3 regions of the Mesorhizobium sp. M1329 genome follow, and region 1 is predicted to be linked to each of the others. Evidence: riboswitches for the same ligand, from Rfam matches in the RefSeq annotation. Region 1 holds a riboswitch; each other region holds the start of a gene.
The links. Region 1 has a riboswitch for thiamine pyrophosphate ahead of NKH21_RS27040 (phosphomethylpyrimidine synthase ThiC). Riboswitches for the same ligand answer to the same signal wherever they lie in the genome.
Positions count from the first base shown of each region.

Region 2: another riboswitch for thiamine pyrophosphate. It lies ahead of thiC (phosphomethylpyrimidine synthase ThiC); the one in region 1 lies ahead of NKH21_RS27040 (phosphomethylpyrimidine synthase ThiC).
Region 3: another riboswitch for thiamine pyrophosphate. It lies ahead of thiB (thiamine ABC transporter substrate binding subunit); the one in region 1 lies ahead of NKH21_RS27040 (phosphomethylpyrimidine synthase ThiC).

Region 1 covers NZ_JAMYLN010000035.1:10,729-17,325, reverse strand. Annotated here, with positions in the region: gene NKH21_RS27065 (aconitase X) at 1-98, opposite strand, end outside; gene NKH21_RS27060 (LysR substrate-binding domain-containing protein) at 196-1,113, shown strand; gene NKH21_RS32870 (hypothetical protein) at 1,231-1,749, opposite strand; partial or broken gene NKH21_RS27050 (FAD-dependent oxidoreductase) at 1,642-2,258, shown strand; gene NKH21_RS27045 (FAD-dependent oxidoreductase) at 2,358-2,672, shown strand; partial or broken gene NKH21_RS27040 (phosphomethylpyrimidine synthase ThiC) at 2,659-3,243, opposite strand; TPP riboswitch at 3,347-3,463, opposite strand; partial or broken gene NKH21_RS27035 (maleylacetoacetate isomerase family protein) at 3,501-3,961, shown strand; gene NKH21_RS27030 (SRPBCC family protein) at 3,994-4,764, opposite strand; partial or broken gene NKH21_RS27025 (Rieske 2Fe-2S domain-containing protein) at 4,948-5,142, opposite strand; gene NKH21_RS27020 (PDR/VanB family oxidoreductase) at 5,286-6,233, opposite strand; gene NKH21_RS27015 (TetR/AcrR family transcriptional regulator) at 6,331-6,597, shown strand, end outside.
Region 2 covers NZ_JAMYLN010000003.1:18,304-24,900, reverse strand. Annotated here, with positions in the region: gene thiS (sulfur carrier protein ThiS) at 1-79, opposite strand, end outside; gene thiO (glycine oxidase ThiO) at 48-1,049, opposite strand; gene thiC (phosphomethylpyrimidine synthase ThiC) at 1,046-2,881, opposite strand; TPP riboswitch at 2,985-3,101, opposite strand; gene NKH21_RS03675 (Fic family protein) at 3,284-4,828, opposite strand; gene NKH21_RS03670 (hypothetical protein) at 4,805-5,131, shown strand; gene panB (3-methyl-2-oxobutanoate hydroxymethyltransferase) at 5,452-6,288, shown strand; gene panC (pantoate--beta-alanine ligase) at 6,285-6,597, shown strand, end outside.
Region 3 covers NZ_JAMYLN010000011.1:35,366-41,962, forward strand. Annotated here, with positions in the region: gene NKH21_RS13405 (M48 family metalloprotease) at 1-270, opposite strand, end outside; gene thiQ (thiamine ABC transporter ATP-binding protein) at 525-1,316, opposite strand; gene thiP (thiamine/thiamine pyrophosphate ABC transporter permease) at 1,313-2,929, opposite strand; gene thiB (thiamine ABC transporter substrate binding subunit) at 2,992-4,005, opposite strand; TPP riboswitch at 4,049-4,163, opposite strand; gene NKH21_RS13425 (thiamine diphosphokinase) at 4,291-4,935, shown strand; gene NKH21_RS13430 (ABC-F family ATP-binding cassette domain-containing protein) at 4,937-6,597, shown strand, end outside.

The sequences.
Region 1 (6,597 bases):
GACTCAGCCACTCCAACGACAAGCTTCATGGCCAAGGCAGCGCCGTCGCCGTGTAGGCCGTCCAACGTCCTGAGGTCGTGAACCGTCAATGCAACCATGGGGCTCGCCTGCTCTTGCTTCAGGCTGAGGCGGTTCTTTGCAAACCACAAACGATATCTTATTGAAGGGGCTTAAACGGAAAGTTGTCGACCCCACATGAAAAGACTGCCAGGGCTAGCAACGCTCTACGTGTTCGAATGCGCGGCTCGCCACTTGAATTTCTCCAGGGCGGCCGAGGAACTGAATGTCACGCCCGCTGCGGTGAGCAATCAGATCCGCCAACTTGAGAAGGAGATCGGCACGATGCTTTTCGAACGCAATGCCCGATCCCTGAAGCTTACCGAGAACGGGGAGTTGCTTCTTGTCAGCGCCCAAGACGCCTTCACGCTGCTGCGGCGCGCTACAAACTGGATTGGTGACGCGAAGCGCCGAACCTTGAGCATCACCACCTCGCCGTCCTTTGCGACAAAATGGCTGGTTCCCAGACTTGGCGCGTTCTGCCGCCAGTACCCCGAGGTCGAGCTAAGGTTGGACGTGTCCGATCAGAACCTTCCGCTAAGCGAAAAAGGCCCCCACTTGTCGGTTAGGTTCGGCGCGGTTCCACCTGACGGACTGCATGCCGAACAACTCTTTGACGAACGGATATCGCCCGTGTGTGCGCCGAGCATGCTGGATGCAAACCCCGGTCTTTCCGACCCAGAGAACTTGAAGTCACAGCATCTTATTCACGTCGACTGGCGTGGCAAGAACGATGCCTGGCCTGACTGGCACTCCTGGCTGCTTGCGGCGGGTGTGCATGGCGTGGATGTCAAACGCGGGCTGCACGTTTCACAGACCTATCTCGCGCTCGAGGTGGCTATCCAAGGGCAGGGTATCGTTCTGGGAAATTCGACCCTTGTCGCCGACGACATCAAGGCTGGCCGCCTGGCCCAGTTATTTCCGCATGCGCTCAGCCTCTCCTCGAGGTTCGCTTACCGATTGCTGACGCCTCCGACGATCCTCGATCGACCGGTCGTCAGGTCATTCCGGACCTGGTTGCTTGATGAAGTCAGAGCGGTCAAAGCTGCCGGCTGATGCTTGTCGCCGAAAAGTGCGCAAGCACCTTAGGACGACCCGCTTCAGCTTTCGGCCGGAGTCATCATCGCTGCAACCAGCGACTCGAGCGTTACCTCGACGACCGCGGTTCCCTGCTTATCGACTAGGTGTGCAGTGCGGCTGCCTGTCGCTGTCACAGTTTTTGACCGCATTCTCAAGTGAGGCGTCGTCCTCTAATTCCGGCCCGACGGGCGGACGACCCCTGAGTTCATTCATGATCGAGGCGGCCTTCACCACTTTGCTGCGATTAACCTCGCGCACGAACCGGGCAATATAGTCGTCGGCCGGCCGCAGCATGATGTTCTGTCCGGTTCCTTGCTGGATGATTTCTCCGTCTCTTAGGATGGCGATCCGGTCACCAAGGCGCAATACCTCGTCAGGATCGTGCGTGATGCGCCAGGGGTCGCATTTTCCGGCTTCGGGCCGTTGGTCGACGACGCCAAACGCAATGGGGATTTCACGATCCCGCGCAGCAACGTGATCGTCTATACGCTGCCCGGCCGCGACATGCTTGGAATAAACATAACCCGCGTTCATCGCGTTGTCGTCGATGATCCCTTTTCGGTCACAGCTGCGGATGTGGAGTGCCAGCGCCAAATGCTGGAGGCGATTCACTTTCTGCGCAAATACGTGCCTGGGCTCCAGAACATCTTTATTTCGTCATCCCCGGATCACTTCGGAATCCGCGAGTCGCGTCACATCGTCGGATCCTATGTCCTCGACAAGGACGACATGTTCGGGGGCGCCAGTTCGAAGACCAGATTGGGCTGTCGTCCTATCCCTTCGACATTCATGACGTGAAGCCTGGCGACGAGAGGGCAGGGCCGCTCGGCGACATCCACTACAAGCGATTAACCCGGTCATTTGGTGTGCCCCTACGCTGCCTGGTGCCGCTCGGCTGTCGCAACGTCGCGGTAGGAGGCCGGGCGATTTCGGCCGACCACGAAGCTGGGAGCTCAGTCCGAGGTCAGGCGACATGCATGGTTACTGGACACGCAGCCGGAGCTTTGGCCGCCGTATCATTGCGTCACAACGTTCCTATCAGTGACGTGCCGCCTGCGCCGGTGCTGGCGCTGCTGAAATCCCAAGGTGCAATCCTGCGGCGAACCGGCCCCCATAGCTAGATTTGTTCCTCATGACTTTTCAATTTTCCAGACGGATCGACGATTAAAGGTTATGACCTGGTAGTCGCTGGCGGCGAGCCGGCTGGCACGGCGGCAGCCGTGTGCGGGGCACGGCTCGGCTTGGGCGTCCTTTTGATCGAAGCCACCGGCTGCCTTGGTGGTATGGGCACCTCCGGCATGGTCACGACCTTCGGACCGATATCCGACGGAGTGCGCACACTTGTCGGCGGCTTCACTCGCGAATTGATCGAAACCATGTATAGCAACGGCCATCTGGGCCCGCATGTGGACAAGACGTTCTGGTCATCGCAACTCAACAGGTGGATCCCCTTCAAGCCAGAAGGCCTGAAGCGCCAGCTTGATCAACTGGTTGTTGATGCAGGTGCGCCTGTGCTGTTCCCTCAGGGTGGTTGATGTTGGCGGGAATGATTGCCCGGCCGCGCGCCACCTCGTCGCGGACGAACTCAGGCGTGACAAAATCTGGTATCGATGCGCCGAAGGCCTCGCCGTCGCGTTGCAGCTTGCCGCGCAGGATTTCGCGTCCGAGGTTTTCGCGGATGGCGACGAACTCCATTTCTGGCGTGATGATGCCGGCGCGCGCATAGGCAAGCTGGGTCACAGCCCTGCCGGTCTTGGCCCTGAGTGGCCGGTTGCGGACTGGAAATTCCGGCGTCAGGCGCTCGCCAGTCGCGAATCCGTTGTCTTCCGGCCGGACATGGCGGCCGTCATAGGGTTCGACGTCGCCGCGCGCGGTGACCCATTCGTGGCGAAGCCGCACAAGGCCCTTTTCGATGCTGGTTCCGACAGTCGGTTCGGTGTAGGGGCCGGACGAATCGTAGACGGTGACGGGCGGCTCGCCGGCCGTCGGATGGACGGAGATTTCGCGCATCGGCACCCTGATCTGCGGGTGGATGGCACCGGGCTTGTGGATTTTCCGTGAGGCGGGCAGCGGTCCCGTCGACACGGCGGGGGTGAGGGCATTCATCTTGAGGCTCCTTTGCTCATGCATTGGAGACCCAGTTCTGTGCCGGAAGGATGAAAAGACGCTTGGTCGACCTGCTCGAAACAGGACCTCGGGTGTAAACCCCCGCAAAGCGCTTGCACCGTCCCTACGCCAGTATGAACTGGATCAGGTTCAACGGGTCACTGCGCCGCGAAAGCCAGCAGTATCTCAGCCCCTTGCCGGGACTCCCCTGGTGAATGCGTCGAATTGAATGGGCTGGCGCTATTTTGTCAAGCGCTCTGGACGAGACCCGTCCGGACACCGGCCTGCTGCCGTCGGAGCCTGCCGGGCGCGCGGGTGAGAAAGCTGGCTTATACGATCGCCGCTGACATCCATCCAATCTGCAACCTCGGCCCGGTCAGCCATGTGATGCTCCTGACCGGCGGCGGCGAGGAGGTCCGGGCCGCCTGGATGCAGAAGTTCATCGGCGAGGGGCTGGCCGGCGTTCGAGAAGATGCTCGACAATCCGGCCAAGGTCCACTTTTGCCATGGCGACGGGCCGACCATGGCCGATCTGTGCTTGGTGCCACAGGTCTACAACGCCCGCCGCTGGAATGTTGACATAGGCGCGTTGCACAGCGTCAATGCGATCGTGGAGCGCTGTGCGGAGCTGCCGGCGTTCCAAACTGCCGCTCCCCGCAACTGGGTGGGGGAGAAAACGCGCGGGCCGAGCGGGGGATCCGCGCGGACGGAGGGCTGAAGAAGGACTTCTACCGCGGTGCCGCGTCTCTGTCAGGCCGCGCTCGGCGCTGTGGGCTCGAGCTGCATCCCCATGTACCAATCAGCGAACTCCGAGATGCGCTTTTCCTGGGTGGAGTATCGGCCCGGCCTGTAGGCGGACGAGTTGACACCTTTCTGATTGTTTTCGGTGATTGTCTTGTCTTCCCGAAGCGTCACGTCCCAAACTCGCATCAGTTCTTCCGGCACGAAATCGATGCCTTCACGTGCATTGCCGCGGACGATCCAGATCGCATCGACATCGGTCGATTGCGGGCCACGTGGTGTGAAGCGGAAGATCACAGCATGGTCATTGTTGACCAGTATCGTGCTCAGGGGATTAAAGACGCATCCTGTCTGTCCCCCGTCGAATTCGCCGTAGGCGGACATTAGCGGCGCCACGGGTTTGCCGTCGACGCTTTCGGTCTTCGCATCGTCCGAGATCGGAAGGCGGTTGCCCGACCTGAAGAAGCGGGTGTCCGGTCCGTCTGCGAACATGCCGATCGGATATCCAAGGGCAGCCGACTTCACTTCCCATTCCTTCAGTTTTTTCTCGTATTCATGGACGGCCTCGCGGTCCCCCGATCCCGCGCCCGCGCCAAAGGCGAGCATCTTCATTTTGTCGTGGACCGAGCAGTAGGTCGGGTGTGCGGTGTTGCAGTGGTAACATTCGAAGAAGTTCTCGACGACCAGCTTCCAATTCGCTTGCGTCGGGTAGAGCTTGCGCGCCGCTATCTTGCCGACCGCCACGCCTTGCCCCCGAAGCAGTTCGCGGAAGGGCGCCACGAACTCCTCGAAAGAGGGCGGTTTGTCGACGGCCGCATTCAGGAAAAGTAACCCCTCGAAAACGCCGACATGGACCGGTTCCAGTGAGATCTGCGAATGGTCGAAATCCTCTGGCATCAAGTGCGCGGCCCGCAGCTTGCCGTCGAGATCGTAGCTCCAAGCGTGATATGGGCAGGTGAGTATCCGCTTGCTGCCTTCCGGCTCCAGGCAGATACGCGAGCCGCGGTGGCGGCAGACATTGTGGAAGGCGTTCACGGCGCCAGATCGGGATCGCAGGACGATGATGCTCTCGGCCCCGATCTCGAACAAGAAGTAGTCACCCGGATTGGGAATCCGGCTTTCGTGGTCGACCAGAAGCCATTGACCATTCAACAGCATCCGCACATCGGAGCGGAATATGTCCTCCGACAGATAAAGGGGCTGCGGCAAACAATGGCCTGGCGCCCAGTCGAAGTTTGTCTGCGGTTCATGGGTTCTGGCTACGATCGTCATGGTGCTGCTCCCATTCAGTTTCCGTGGTTCTAAAGATCGAGGGTCAGTTCCGGCGTCCTGGCACGCGACACACAGGGGCAGATGTCCTGCCCCGATTCCCTTTCCTCCTCGGTCAGGAAGGAATCACGGTGGTCGGGGATGCCGGAGAGAACGCCTGTGACGCACGAGCCGCACACGCCCTCTCCGCAGGAAGAGGATATGCGAACTCCAGCCCCGACAAGGACCGACAGAAGTGACTGGCCCGCCGGCACTTCGAGGACCTTCCCGGTTCGGGCAAGCTTCACGACAAAAGCCTGGTCGGTCTGGTCGGTGGTGGAGCTTTTGGGGCTGAACCGCTCGAGATGGACAGCGTGTGTGCCTAGCTTTGGCGTCCCGAGCCTGATGGTCTCGTCCATCAGTGGTTCAGGGCCGCACACGTAAATATGAGTCTGCGCAGGCAGGTCGCTGACAATGAGTTCGTGGAGCTTGCGCGCGGTCGCCATCGGATCCAACCCGACATGACATGACGCATATGCATCCACTGCCAGTCCGTCGACGAAATCCTTGAACGGCGCATTTGCGTCACGGCAGAAATAGTGGAGGGCGAAGCTCCGGGCTTCGGTGGCGAGCGCTCGCGTCATGGACATGATCGGCGTAATGCCGATTCCGCCTGAAATGAGTAGCGTGTGCGGGTGGCGCCCAAGAATGAAGTTGTTGCGTGGCGGAGAAATCGTAATCTTATCGCCTTTTGCGAGGTTCTCGTGAATGAACCGCGAGCCGCCCCTCGAATTTGGGACGTGTTTGACGGCGAACTTGTACCGGCTTCCGTCCGTTTCCTCGTAAAGCGAGTATTGACGGATCAGACTGTTGGTGAGGTGGAGGTCAATGTGCGAACCAGGCGCGGTCGCAGGCATGCGCTTGCCTGTGACAGATTCGACTGCAAAGGACTTCACGTCCGGCGACAATTGTTCGACGCTGACAATTCTGGCTTCGATCATCGCTTCCCGCGTCCTGGAATGTTTTGGCTTTCCGTCGGCAGCGTCTCGTATTATCATTTATACCGACCAGAAGGTATGTAACAGGAAGGTTTACCGGGTGGCAAGGCGCAAGTTCGACAGACAGAATATGATCGCGGCGGCAAGACGGATCGCTTTCGAGCGTGGAGCGGGAAACGTCACCCTTGAGGCCGTGGCAAGGGAGATCGGTGCCACCAAAGGGGCGGTTCTTCACTCGTTTCCGAGCAAGGCCAAGCTGTTCGAGGCGCTGCTCAAGGATCTCTGTGAGGATTGGGATGAACGCTTCAGGCGCAGCCGCGATCTGGTTTCCGGCGAACCGTCCGCGACGTTGCGCGCCTATCTCGAG
Region 2 (6,597 bases), on a different contig from region 1:
CATAGTCGAGAACGGCAAGCAGCTCGGCCAGCGTGGTGGCGGCAACCTCATGCGCTTCGCCGTTGACCATCAATTTCATGGGCAAGCTCCTTGGTTCTGTCTTGACTGAAAACCAGGTCGGCAGCCTGGCGCGCCATGGCGGGGGCGAGGAGAAAGCCGTGACGATAGAGCCCGTTGATCGCTATGATCTCGCCGTTCGTTTCGACGCGCGGCAGGTTGTCGGGAAAGGCCGGACGGACGCCGACACCGGTTTCAACGATCTCGGCCTCGCCAAAGGCCGGATGGAGGGCATAGGCGGCACCCAGCAGCTCCATCATCGAACGAGCCGTCACCGGTCCCGTGGACCGGCTCTCAATCATCGTCGCGCCAATCATGAAACGGTGGTCGGTGCGTGGCACCGCATAAAGCGGAAAGCGCGGATGGAGCAGCCTGACCGGGCGCGACAGTGAGATATCAGGTGTGCGCAGGATCAGCATCTCGCCGCGAACGCCGCGCAGCCTGTCATTGGCTGCTGCCATTCCCGTGCAGTCGATCTGACGATCGAACCCGGAAGCACGCCGGACGTCAGCGCAGAAGTGGAATTCGACGCCCATCGCCGCCAGCCTGTCATGAAGTGCCGCCATCGCCTGACGCGGGTCGAGATGGGCTTCGTCGGGGAAGAGCAGTCCGCGGCGGAAGCGGCCGGCGAGGTCGGGCTCGAGCAACACGATTTCATCTTCATCGACACGCCGATGACCCGAGGTGCGGCTGGCGAACCGGTCGAGCTCGCCCGCATCACGCGGCGCGGCCACGGCCAGTGTTCCGGCCCGTGTCACGTGACCCGGCAGTACCGCATCCCACCAGTCGGCGGCATCGCGTCCGAGATCCAGCACTGGCTGCTCGGCGCTTTCACGCTCGCACCATGGCGCCAGCATGCCGCCGGCGAACCACGACGCATTGCCGCCAACGGTATGTGTTATCTCGGCAACGGTCACCGTCGCGCCACGTGTGGCGAGCTCGAAAGCTGCGGTGAGGCCGGCGACACCGGCCCCCTTGACCAGGACCCTCATGATCGCTCGCGCGCCTCTCGCAGGAGCGGCGCGCCGGTCTCGTCCGCGGGCACGTAGAGATCGCCGCCTTCGCGATATTTCGCCGCCATGGCCACCATCCCCTCCTTCTGCGCCTCGGCGCGAATGTCGTGGGAGATGCGCATGGAGCAGAATTTCGGGCCGCACATCGAGCAGAAATGTGCCACCTTGTGCGCTTCCTTGGGCAAGGTCTGGTCGTGGAAGGATCTTGCGGTTTCGGGATCGAGCGACAGGTTGAACTGGTCCTCCCAGCGGAACTCGAAGCGCGCGCGGGAAAGGGCGTCATCCCTGACTTTCGCCGCCGGATGCCCCTTAGCCAGGTCGGCGGCATGGGCCGCAATCTTGTAGGTGATCACGCCGGTCTTGACGTCATTGCGGTCGGGAAGACCGAGATGCTCCTTCGGTGTGACGTAACAGAGCATGGCCGTGCCGAACCAGCCGATCATGGCGGCGCCAATGCCTGAGGTGATGTGGTCGTAACCCGGCGCTATGTCCGTCGTCAGCGGCCCCAGCGTGTAGAAAGGCGCCTCGTCGCAGACAGCGAGCTGCTTGTCCATGTTCTGCCTGATCTTGTGCATGGGCACGTGGCCGGGCCCCTCGATCATCACCTGGCAATCCTTCGCCCAGGCGATCTTCGTCAGCTCGCCGAGCGTTTCCAGTTCGGCGAATTGCGCCGCGTCGTTGGCGTCGGCAATCGAGCCCGGACGGAGCCCGTCGCCGAGCGAAAAGGACACGTCATAGGCCCGGCAGATGTCGCAGATCTCCGCGAAACGCTCGTAAAGGAAGCTTTCCCGGTGATGGTGCAGGCACCATTTGGCCATGATCGAGCCGCCGCGCGAGACAATGCCCGTGACCCGGGCGACGGTCAGCGGGATGTAATGCAGCCGCACACCGGCATGGATGGTGAAGTAGTCGACGCCCTGTTCGGCCTGCTCGATCAGCGTGTCTCGATAGACCTCCCAGCTCAAATCCTCGGCGATGCCGCCCACCTTCTCCAGCGCCTGGTAGAGCGGCACCGTGCCGATTGGCACCGGCGCATTGCGCAGGATCCATTCGCGGATGTTGTGGATGTTGCGGCCGGTCGACAGGTCCATCACCGTGTCGGCGCCCCAGCGGATCGCCCACACCATTTTTTCCACTTCCTCTGCCATCGAGGAGGTGACCGCCGAGTTTCCGATATTGGCGTTGATCTTCACCAGGAAATTGCGGCCGATGATCATCGGCTCGCTCTCGGGATGATTGATGTTGGCGGGAATGATCGCGCGTCCGCGCGCAACCTCGTCGCGCACGAACTCCGGCGTGACGAAGCCGGGGATAGCGGCACCGAAGGCCTCGCCGTCGCGCTCAAGCTTGCCGCGCAGCATCTCGCGGCCAAGGTTCTCGCGGATGGCGACGAACTCCATCTCGGGCGTGACGATGCCGGCACGCGCATAGGCAAGCTGGGTCACCGCCTTGCCTGCCTTGGCCCTGAGCGGCCGGTTGCGAATGGGAAATTCCGGCGTCAGGCGCTCACCGGTCACAAATCCGTTGTCCTCCGGCCGCACGTGGCGGCCGTCATAGGCCTCGACATCGCCGCGCGTCATGATCCATTCGTCGCGAAGCCGGGCAAGACCGTTTTCGATGCTGGTTTCGACAGTCGGGTCGGTATAGGGGCCGGACGGATCGTAGACGGTGACGGGCGGCTCGCCGGCCGTCGGATGCACGGAGATTTCGCGCATCGGCACCCTGATCTGCGGGTGGATGGCACCGGGCTTGTGGATTTTCCGCGAGGCGGGCAGCGGTCCCGTCGAGACGGCGGGAGTGAGGGCATTCATCTTGAGGCTCCTTTGCTCATGCATTGGAGACCCAGTTCTGTGCCGGAAGGATGAAAAGACGCTTCTGTCGACCTGCCGAAACAGGACCTCGGGCGTAAACTCCCGCAAAGCGCTTGCACCGTCCCTACGCCAGTATGAACTGGATCAGGTTCAACGGGTCACTGCGCCGCGAAAGCAAGCAGTATCTCAGCCCCTTGCCGGGACTCCCCTGGTGAATGCGCCAGGTTGGACGGGACGTCTCCGGTTTGTCAAGCGCGTTCTGGCCGCGGCTGATCGGCGGCTGGTCAGACCGTGCGGAAAAAATCGCGCATGTCTCGGCGACAAGTCAAGCGTGGGAGATGAAGGCAGGGACAAGGGAATCGCAAACCGTTGGACTAAAAATCGATCCTCATGATCACGCCTTCAATGGGCACCAAAGGTTTGCGCGTAGATCGCCTCGATTCTTCCTGCCTCGTCACTGGTCAGCGCGGCGAATTCCTTTTCGCGCGCGCGGTTCGATAGATGTCCATCATTCTGGTGAAGAAAACGGAAGAGCAAATCGGTCAGCCGCTCGGGCATGTCGATAAAGGCATCCACCTGCTGCCGGAATTGATCGTAGCGCTGCAGAAATGCGGTTTCCTCGGGAAGGTCCCGTTCGATCGTCCGCTGAACGCAGTCATAGAGGAATTCGGCGTGCGGGGTCGCATCGAAGAACCGGTAGAAATCACCGGTGTCATTCAGCACCCGGACGTTGAATTGCGGCGTCGGTTCCCATTCCACCAACGGCAGAAGGCGCTGCGAATAGCTCTCGAGCACGCCCCTGTACTCGTTGATCTGGTCCAGGATCGCGGCCGAGACGGGAAAGACCACTCCCGGCGGATTGAAGCCGCGCGTGGCAAGGACGTGGTGGATTAGGTAGCGGTGAATGCGGCCGTTTCCGTCCTCGAACGGGTGGATGTAGACAAAGCCGAAGGCGAGGATTGCGGCGGCTATGATTGCATCAAGGCTTTGCGCGGGGCCCTGATCGAAGGCCGCCATTCCATCGATTAGCCGCGGCAGGTCCTCGGGCCGAGCGCTGATGTGATCGGGCAGGGGCGTGCCGTTGTCTCGGTCATGCTCACCGACGAAACCTCCTTCTTTTCGGAAGCCAAGTCTTACGAAACGGGCGTCGCCAAGTACAATTTTTTGCAGACGTAGCAGCTCATCGCGATCGATCGGCCAGCGGCCGGCTTCGCCGATGGCGCGGCCCCAGCGCTGGATGCGATCTTGCGGCGGGCGCTCGCCCTCGATCGCATAGCTTGATCGCGAGTCTTTGAACAAAAGAAAGGCGGCGGTCCGAGCAAGGAGGTCGCGCGGCACCTCCGCCACGATTGCCTCCGCGCGCCGCGGCAGTTCAAGGCCGATGAATTTTTCGAGGGTCTTGGTTCGGAACACCAGCGGGCAGAACTCAGGCGTGCCGGGGAGATTGTCCCTTATGCGGTAGCGCGAAGCGGTCTTCTCGAATCCGGGCCACTGCAGCTCGGGATCGACAACCGGAACGTATCGTCCGGCCGCCGCGTCCGGCAGATCGAGACGTGTGCCCGTCAGCCATTCATATAGAAACCAGATGCGGCGGGCATAACTGCCTGTGGGGCTTTCACGGACGAGCGCCTCGATCGGTGCGGAACCGGTCACCTGGAACAGCCGTTTGAGGACGGCAAGGTCGAGCCCCTCGTACTTGAGCGCGAAGGTCAGGTGGCCTTCGAGTGTTGGATGTGGGGCATGGCGGGGCGTCATGATCCGCCAGCCATCCCGTGCGGTAATGCGATGATGCTCGCCAGTGGCCGACAGGGTCCGGGGCAAGGGCACGGCGAGCTCGTAGGCTCCGATCAGGGCGCTGTACCCGGCCGGGGTCACCATCTCCGGAAGGCGGATTTCCTGAAAAACGATAACAGGACCTGAAAATTGGTGCTTCTGCGCCACAGGCATGAAAAGGGGAACCTTTCATCGAAGTTTGGTGCGAAATCAGCCAAATACTATGAAAAACAATTCTATCTCATGAAAATTGATGCTGCAAGCCGACTTTTCCGAAAACCGATCCTGAAGGCGGCGGTGATCCGTCTGCATGGCTCGGCCGGAAAGCGATCGTCGCGCGCCGGCCAGCGCAATGATGTTCCCATCGGAAATAAGCGTACACCGCCAAACCGCAATCAGTTCCGCGGCGCTAGCATGCGGTCGCCGGCATCTATGCGTTGCCTTACAGCTGTGGCCTCGTGTTCAGTCATTGCCTAGTTTTTCGCCACAATGCATTTCGGTACGCCTTGGGACCTGAGATCGATTCTGAACGTGAATCACGCTGTTGCGGTAGTCAAACCGTTCGAGCTGAAGCACATCCCTTGAGACCACCACCACGCTGATTGCTCAAAACCATCACAACAAGGGTACTGCGAAACTCGGCCGAAGCAGCAGAAAATTGGGGGCCTTTAGCCCTTGCTTTGAAGCGCTTCGCAATGCACCAACTTTTCCGATGCAGTTTGATTTTGGCCTTCGCACCTGCACAAAACTATGCAAAACCGTTGACCGCTTAAGCCTGACGCAGGGAAAACGTGCCGATGAGTGTGGCGGTAGAAACGAAGGCGTTGACGACGCCGGACATCGCGGCCAGCAAGGGCAAGGATCCGGTCGTCTGCTTGACCGCCTACACCACACCCATTGCGCAGCTCGTCGACAGATATTGCGACGTCGTGCTGGTCGGCGACAGTGTCGGAATGGTGCTTCACGGTCTGCCCTCGACCCTCGGCGTCACGCTCGACATGATGATCATGCATGGCAAGGCCGTGCGACGCGGTCTTGAGCGCGCGTTGATGGTCGTTGACATGCCATTCGGCTCCTATGAAGAAGGCCCCGAACATGCCTTTCGCAACGGCGCGCGGCTCATGGCGGAAACCGGATGCGCCGCCCTCAAGCTGGAGGGCGGCGAGAGCATGGCCGAGACGATCCGCTTTCTCACTGCTCGCGGAATTCCCATCATGGCCCACGTCGGGCTGACGCCGCAATCGGTCAATGTGTTCGGCGGCTATAAAGTCCAGGGCAGGGGCGTAGACGGCGACAGGATTTTTCGCGACGCCATTGCTGTTGCCGAGGCCGGGGCGTTCAGCATAGTGCTGGAAAAGGTCACGGAGCCGCTCGCACGGAGAATAACCGAGAGAGCCACAATTCCCACGATCGGGATCGGTGCCTCGGACGCCTGCGATGGGCAGATCCTTGTGATCGACGACATCCTGGGCATGTACACTGGTTTTCGGCCGAAATTCGTCAAGCGCTATGCCGAACTGGGCTCAGAGGTCGAAGCTGCCATCGCCGCCTACGCGGCTGATGTGCGGGAAGGGCGCTTTCCAGCGGCCGAACATCTTTTCGCCGACGAGCCGAAGGCCGGAGATGTTGCATGAGCGTGCCGATTGTCCGCACCATTGCCGAACTTCGTGCCGTCGTGGCGGGATGGCGCCGTTCAGGTGCCAGTATCGCCGTGGTGCCCACGATGGGAGCCTTGCATGAAGGACATTTGAGTCTCGTGCGTTCTGCGCTTCAGAAGGCCGATCGTGTGATCGTGACGCTGTTCGTCAATCCCAAGCAGTTCAACAGTGCCGCGGATCTTGCCGCTTATCCCCGCACCGAAAAGGAAGACGCTGCAAAGCTCACTCCGTTGGGCGCACACCTGCTCTATGTTCCGCATGCGACTGAGATGTATCCTGACGGCT
Region 3 (6,597 bases), on a different contig from region 1:
CGACACCACGGTCAGTCTGCCCACGATCTTGGCCACCATGCGCTCGAGCTTGGGGTCAGAATACTCACCGCCATAGGTGGCAAGGATGCGCGGGTGCTGCGCCTTCGCCAGTTGGGCGAGCTTGCTGTTGGCGGCGACATTGTCGACCGTGATCGGCTTGTCGGAGGGCTGGAAGCCCGATTCCTGCACGTCGGGAGGCGTGAACATCTGGCAGCTTGCCAGCGCCAAGGCAAGACCGGCCAGCGCCAGAAAGCGAGCCAGCGGTTTCACCCTCCGATTGTCGATGCCGGTCGGCAGATCGGCTTCCTTTCAAGTCCTGGGACGTGACCGCGAAAATCGGGCGCGATTTCCGGAAAGCATCACGCGCAAAATCAAGTGCTACGGCGTCCTTCGTGCGTCCGACAGATACGAGGCAGCAAGGGCAAATCACGGTCTAAGCCGGACCAACTCCTGGCGGACCTAGCCACACTACCTCGACCATGGCAAGCAAGCGCCGCTTCGCCTTGCGCCGGTTTGACCATAAATTATGTCCGCTTCCGGGCAACATCTCGTGATCCAGCCGCAAACGGACCCGAGCCGATATAGCGTCGGAATGCCTCCGGTCCAGCCTCGACGAAAAAATCGGCGGCGGCGCCCGTCGCGGCAACCGTGCCACCATCCAGGAAAACCATGTTTTGGCCGATACGGCGCGCATCGTCCGGCTGGTGCGTGACGAACAGCACCGTCATGCGCTGCTCCGAATGGACGTCGGCCACCAGGTCGAGCATGTCGTCGCGCAGTGCCGGTCCCAGCGAAGCGAACGGCTCATCGAGCAACAGCACCGGCCGGTCGCGCACCAGGACCCGGGCGAGTGCGACCCGCTGCCGCTCGCCGCCGGAGAGTTCGCGCGGCAGCCGGCTTTCCTTGCCGGAAAGGCCGACGCGCTTCAGCGCTGCGGAGATTGCGGCGCGGTCAGCCTCGCTCAGCCTGAGCGAAGGCGAACGGCCGAGCCCGACATTCTGCTCGACGGATAGATGGGCAAACAGGTTGTTTTCCTGGAACACCATCGATACCGGCCGCGCTGAAGGCGGCGCAGTGCTGACGTCGGCGCCGCCGATCAGCACGCGGCCCGACCGCGGCGCCTCGAAACCGGCCACCAGATTGAGTAGCGTCGACTTTCCCGACCCGCTCGGCCCCATGATGGCGGTGATTTCCGACGGCGGGAAATCGACATCGAATGTAAGCGGCGTTTCACCATAGCTGAACGAGACCTTGTCGAGCCGCACGGCTGCGCCTTTTTCCACCGAAATGGACCGTTCCGGGCTGATCGGCATCATGATTTCTCCCTCCTTCCCAGCCAGTCCGCGGCCAGCACCAGCGCCAGGCAGACAAGGCCGAGCAGCAGCGCCAGCCCGGCCGCATCCTCGGTGCGGTAACTGCCCATGCGCGCCAGCAGCAGATAGGGCAAGGTCTGCACGGAATCGCTGCCGAACAGCGCAATGACGCCGAGATCGCCGAGCGACAGCGCCATGGCGAAAGCAAAGCCGGTGGCTAGCGGCCGCCGCAGCGACGGCCAGTCGACCAGCCGCAACCGGTTCCAGCCCGAGATACCAAACTGTGCACAGAGCCGTTCGTGGCGTTCGCTTGCCGCGTCATAGGCAGGGCGGATGGCGCGGATGGCGAACGGCATCGCCATCACCGCATTGACCGCAACGACCATGACGGGGGCGATCGCAAAGACATCGCTGACGGTGCGCAAGAGCAGGAACCAGCCGGCGCCGATGACAATGGGCGGCACCACCAGGACGAACCCCGCACCGGTGTCGGCCAGATGTTCGAGCAGTGTCCGCCGGCCTGTCCGCCGGGTGAGCGCCAGCGCCCGGCGCGCCATGACCAGCGACAGCGACAACGCCACAGAGAGCATCGCCGACAGGAGGGAGAGCACGCCACTGGTCGCCGTCGCTTGCCGCACCGCGCTCTCGCCGGCCAGGCGGCCGAGATCGGCGCCAAGCCCGGCTGCCAGCGTCGCCGCCATCGGCCCGGCGACAAACAGCAATGCCAGCCCGATCACCAGCGCGTTCAGCACGGTCTCGGCCGCACCGGCTGAAAAATACCGGCGCGGCGCCACCGGCAGATTGGCGTCGCCGGTCACATTGGCGCCGAGCCGCGTCAGTGCCAGCACGACCACGAAGGTCAGCGCAATTTGCAACAAGGTCAGCGTCACCGCCCGCGCCGGGTCGAAGTCGAAACGCAGCGCCTGGTAGATGGCAACCTCCAGCGTCGTCGCGCTGGGTCCGCCGCCGAGCGTAAGCACGATGGTGAAGGAGGTGATGCACAGCATGAAAACGAGCCCGGCGATGCCCGGCAGGGCCGCACGCAGCGGCGGCCATTCGATCAGCCGAAAGGCCGGCGCAGCGCCCATGCCAAGCTGGCTCGCCAGCCGCCATTGGTTGGCCGGCACGGTCTGCAATGCTTCCAGGAACAGCCGCGTTGCCAGCGGCAGGTTGAAGAAGACATGGGCAACGAGGATGCCCGACAGGCCGTAGATGCCGGGCCAGCTCTGGCCGCCTAGCGCGCCCAGCGTGCCGGCAAAATACCCGGCACGGCCGTAGAGCGCCAGGACACCGAGTGCGGCAACAATGGCCGGCAGCGCCAGCGGCAGAGCGAAAAGCTGCAGGATAAAGCCTCGCCCGAGAAACTGTGGATGCCGCGACAGGGCGCGCGCGACGAACAGCGCCGGTGCAACGGAGAGCAGGGTCGAAAGGACTGCCTGCCAGAGCGTGAAACGGGCGACGCGCAAGAGATAGGAATCGAAAGCGGAGGCGGCGCCGGACGGGTCGCGTGTGGCTTCGACGACCAGCCCGGCGAATGCCCCGCCGATCAGCAGCGCGATGGCGGCGAGCGCGACGACGCCGGCAGTGACGCGGGAGTCAGGACGGCGAGCCTGCATTTCGCGCTACCCAGCTTGACGATGGGTGCGGTTGAGGTCGGGAACGAACACCATATGGAATCCTACTTGCTCATCGCCGCAAGCCACTCATCGACCCAGGCCTTGCGGTTGGCCGCGACTTCCTCCGGGCTGAACAGCAAGGTCTTGGTCGGTTTGACAAGCTTGTCGAACGCCGGGTTGAGCGGCTTGTCGGTCTTGCCGGCCGGGAACATCCAGTTGGTTTCGGGAATGACATCCTGGAATTTCGGTCCGGTCATGAAGGCAATGAACTTTTCCGCCAGCGGGTTCTTCGCGCCCTTGGTGGTGATCCCCGCAACCTCGATCTGCAGATATTCGCCCTCCTCGAAGGACGCCGCCTGGTAGCGCTCGGTGTTTTCGGCGACCATGTGGTAGGCCGGCGAGGTGGTGTAGGACAGCACCATCGGCGCCTCACCCTTGGTGAACAGGCCGTAGGCCTCGCTCCAGCCTGGCGTCACCGTCAGCACCTTCGCCTTGAGCTTGGCCCAGGCTTCGGGCGCCTTGTCGCCATAGACCGACTTGACCCACAACAGCAGGCCAAGGCCCGGCGTCGAGGTGCGCGGATCCTGGATGACGATCTTGTCGCCGGCATCGCCCTCGACCAATTCCCTGAGGCTTTTCGGCGGGCTCTTCAGTTTTTCGGTATCGTAGACGACGGCGAAATAGCCATAGTCGAACGGCACGAAAATATCGTCGCTCCAGGCTCCCGGGACGCTGACGCCCGACACGGCGCCGTGCGGCGAAAACAGGCCGGTTGCCTTGGCGTCCGCCGTCAAATTCGTGTCGAGGCCAAGCACGATATCGGCCTTGGTCGCGGCGCCTTCCAGCTTCACACGGTTGAGCAGCGCGACGCCGTCGGCGACCGAGACGAATTCAACGACGCAGCTGCATTCGGCCTCGAAGGCCTTCTTCACAGCCGGTCCCGGACCCCAATCGGCGGTGAAGCTTTCATAGGTATAGACCGTCAGCTTATCCTGTGCCGATGCCTGCCCCGGCAGGGCGAGCGCGGATGCCGCAAACAGGACAATTGAGACAAGAGAGTGGAAAAAACTGCGCATCGGCGCCTCCTTCGTTCGCGTTGAAAGGAATTGAGGCGTCGGGCTGTCCGAAACGTCTAATCCCTCCGCCGGTACAAACCGGATCAGGTTCAGCGGGTTGGCAGTCTTGCCTCTCAGCCGGTCCGCGAAAATCGCGTCCGGCACCCCGTTAGAGCGTTGCGACACATAGGCCCGGCCGAAGTGCTGCGCAAGCGGAAGTTTGCCGGGCATCCAAAGCCCAGCCTTCCGTTTCGTCTGCCGTTTCATCTTCCGTTTCCGGGGCAGGGCTGGTAAGGGCCACGAGATATGAGCACATTCACCATCCTGCTTGGCGGCGATCTCATCCGCACGCCGCTGCTCGACCGCCAGGTCGAAGGCTCGCGCGTCATCGCTGCGGATGCCGGCATCGGCCATGCCCGCATGCTGGGCCTGAGGCCGGAACTCTGGGTCGGCGATTTCGATTCGGTGCCTGCCGATTTGCCGGAGGATCTGGCGGCCGTGCCACGGCAGGTGTTTCCCGCCGAAAAGGACAAGACCGACGGTGAACTCGCTATCGCCGCCGCACTCGAACGCGGTGCGACCAGCCTTGTGCTCGCAGGCGCCTTCGGCGGCAAACGCACCGATCACATCTTCCTGCATCTGGCGCTGAGCATCCGGCTGGCGGAAGGCGGGACGGAAGTGCTTTTGACCAGCGGCGCACAGGAAGGCATTCCGTTGCTGCCGGGAAAGGCTCGCTTCGACTATGCCGACGGCACACTGTTTTCGGTGCTCGGCTTCTCCGATCTCGCCGGCCTGAGCGTCACCGGTGCCAAATGGCCGCTCGACCATGTCGAGGTCGCGTTCGGCTCGTCGCTGACCATTTCCAACGAGGTCAGGGGCCGGCTGGAAATCGCGCTGGCCAGCGGCCGCGCGCTGCTGCTCGCGCATCCTTTTCCCCTACCTGAAAGCTGACATGGCGCCGCCGCTTCTCAATCTCGACGGGATAAAGCTGACCTTCGGCGGCACGCCGCTGCTCGACGGTGCCGCCCTGACGGCCTCTGCTGGCGACAAGATCGCCCTGGTCGGCCGCAACGGCTCGGGCAAGTCGACGCTCCTCAAGATCGCCGCCGGGCTGATCGAGCCGCAGGACGGCGAAGTCTTCCGCCAGCCTTCGGCGACCGTCCGCTACTTGCCGCAAATTCCCGACATGGAAGGTTTTGCGACCGTCCGCGCCTATGTCTCGGCAGGGCTCGGACCCGCCGACGATCCCTACCGCGCCACCTATCTGATGGAGCATCTCGGCCTGACCGGCGAGGAGCGGCCGAACGACCTCTCCGGCGGCGAGGCGCGGCGCGCCGCCCTCGCCCGCGTCATGGCGCCGGAGCCCGACATTCTCCTCCTCGATGAGCCGACCAATCATCTTGACCTTTCGGTTATCGAATGGCTGGAGGAGGAGCTTGCCCGCACCTCCTCGGCACTGGTCGTCATCTCGCATGACCGTCGTTTTCTCGAGCGCGTGTCGCGCGCCACAATCTGGCTCGACCGCGGCCAGACCCGCCGTCTCGACAAGGGCTTTGCCTTTTTCGAGGAATGGCGCGACACGGTGCTGGAGGAGGAAGAGCGCGAGCAGCACAAGCTCGGTCGCCAGATCGTGCGCGAGGAGCACTGGCTGCGCTATGGCGTGACAGCACGGCGCAAGCGCAACATGCGCCGGCTCGGTGAGTTGCAGACCATGCGCCAGCGCTTTCGTGGTCATCGCGGCGCCGAGGGTGCGGCGACGATGACAGCCAGCGACGCCGCCGAATCCGGCAAGCTGGTGATCGAAGCCAAGAACATCGAGAAGAGCTTTGGCGATCTGACTGTGGTCAAGGGATTCTCGACCCGCATCCAGCGCGGCGATCGCGTCGGCCTGGTCGGGCCGAACGGCGCCGGCAAGACGACGCTGTTGAAGATGCTGACCGGCGAATTGAAGCCGGACGCAGGCACGGTGCGGCTCGGAACCAATCTGGAGATCGCCACGCTCGACCAGAAGCGCGAGGCCGTCGATCCGCAGGAGACACTGGCGCAGTATCTCACCGACGGTCGCGGCGAGAACCTCGTCATCAATGGCGAGCAGCGCCACGTCGTCTCTTACATGAAGGACTTCCTGTTCAAGCCGGAACAGGCGCGCACGCCGGTGCGCGAGCTTTCGGGCGGCGAGCGGGCACGGCTGATCCTCGCCCGCGTCTTGGCGCGGCCGGCAAACCTGCTTGTGCTCGACGAGCCGACCAACGACCTCGACATGGAGACGCTGGAACTGCTGCAGGAATTGGTCGCCGGCTTTGCCGGCACGGTGATCCTGGTCAGCCACGATCGCGATTTCCTCGACCGCACCGTGACCAGCATCATCGCGCCGGATGGCGACGGCCGCTGGATCGAATATGCCGGCGGCTATTCCGACATGCTGGCGCAGCGCGGCGGCACCAGGCTGGATGACCGCAAGGCGCGGCCGAAGGTAGAGACCAGCGAGGCGATGGCTGCAAGCAGGACCAACGCGGCCGCTCCCAAGGGCCCGGCCAAGAAACTGTCGTTCAAGCAGAAATTCGCGCTGGAAACCTTACCCAAAAAGATCGAAGCGGTGTCGGCCTCGATCTC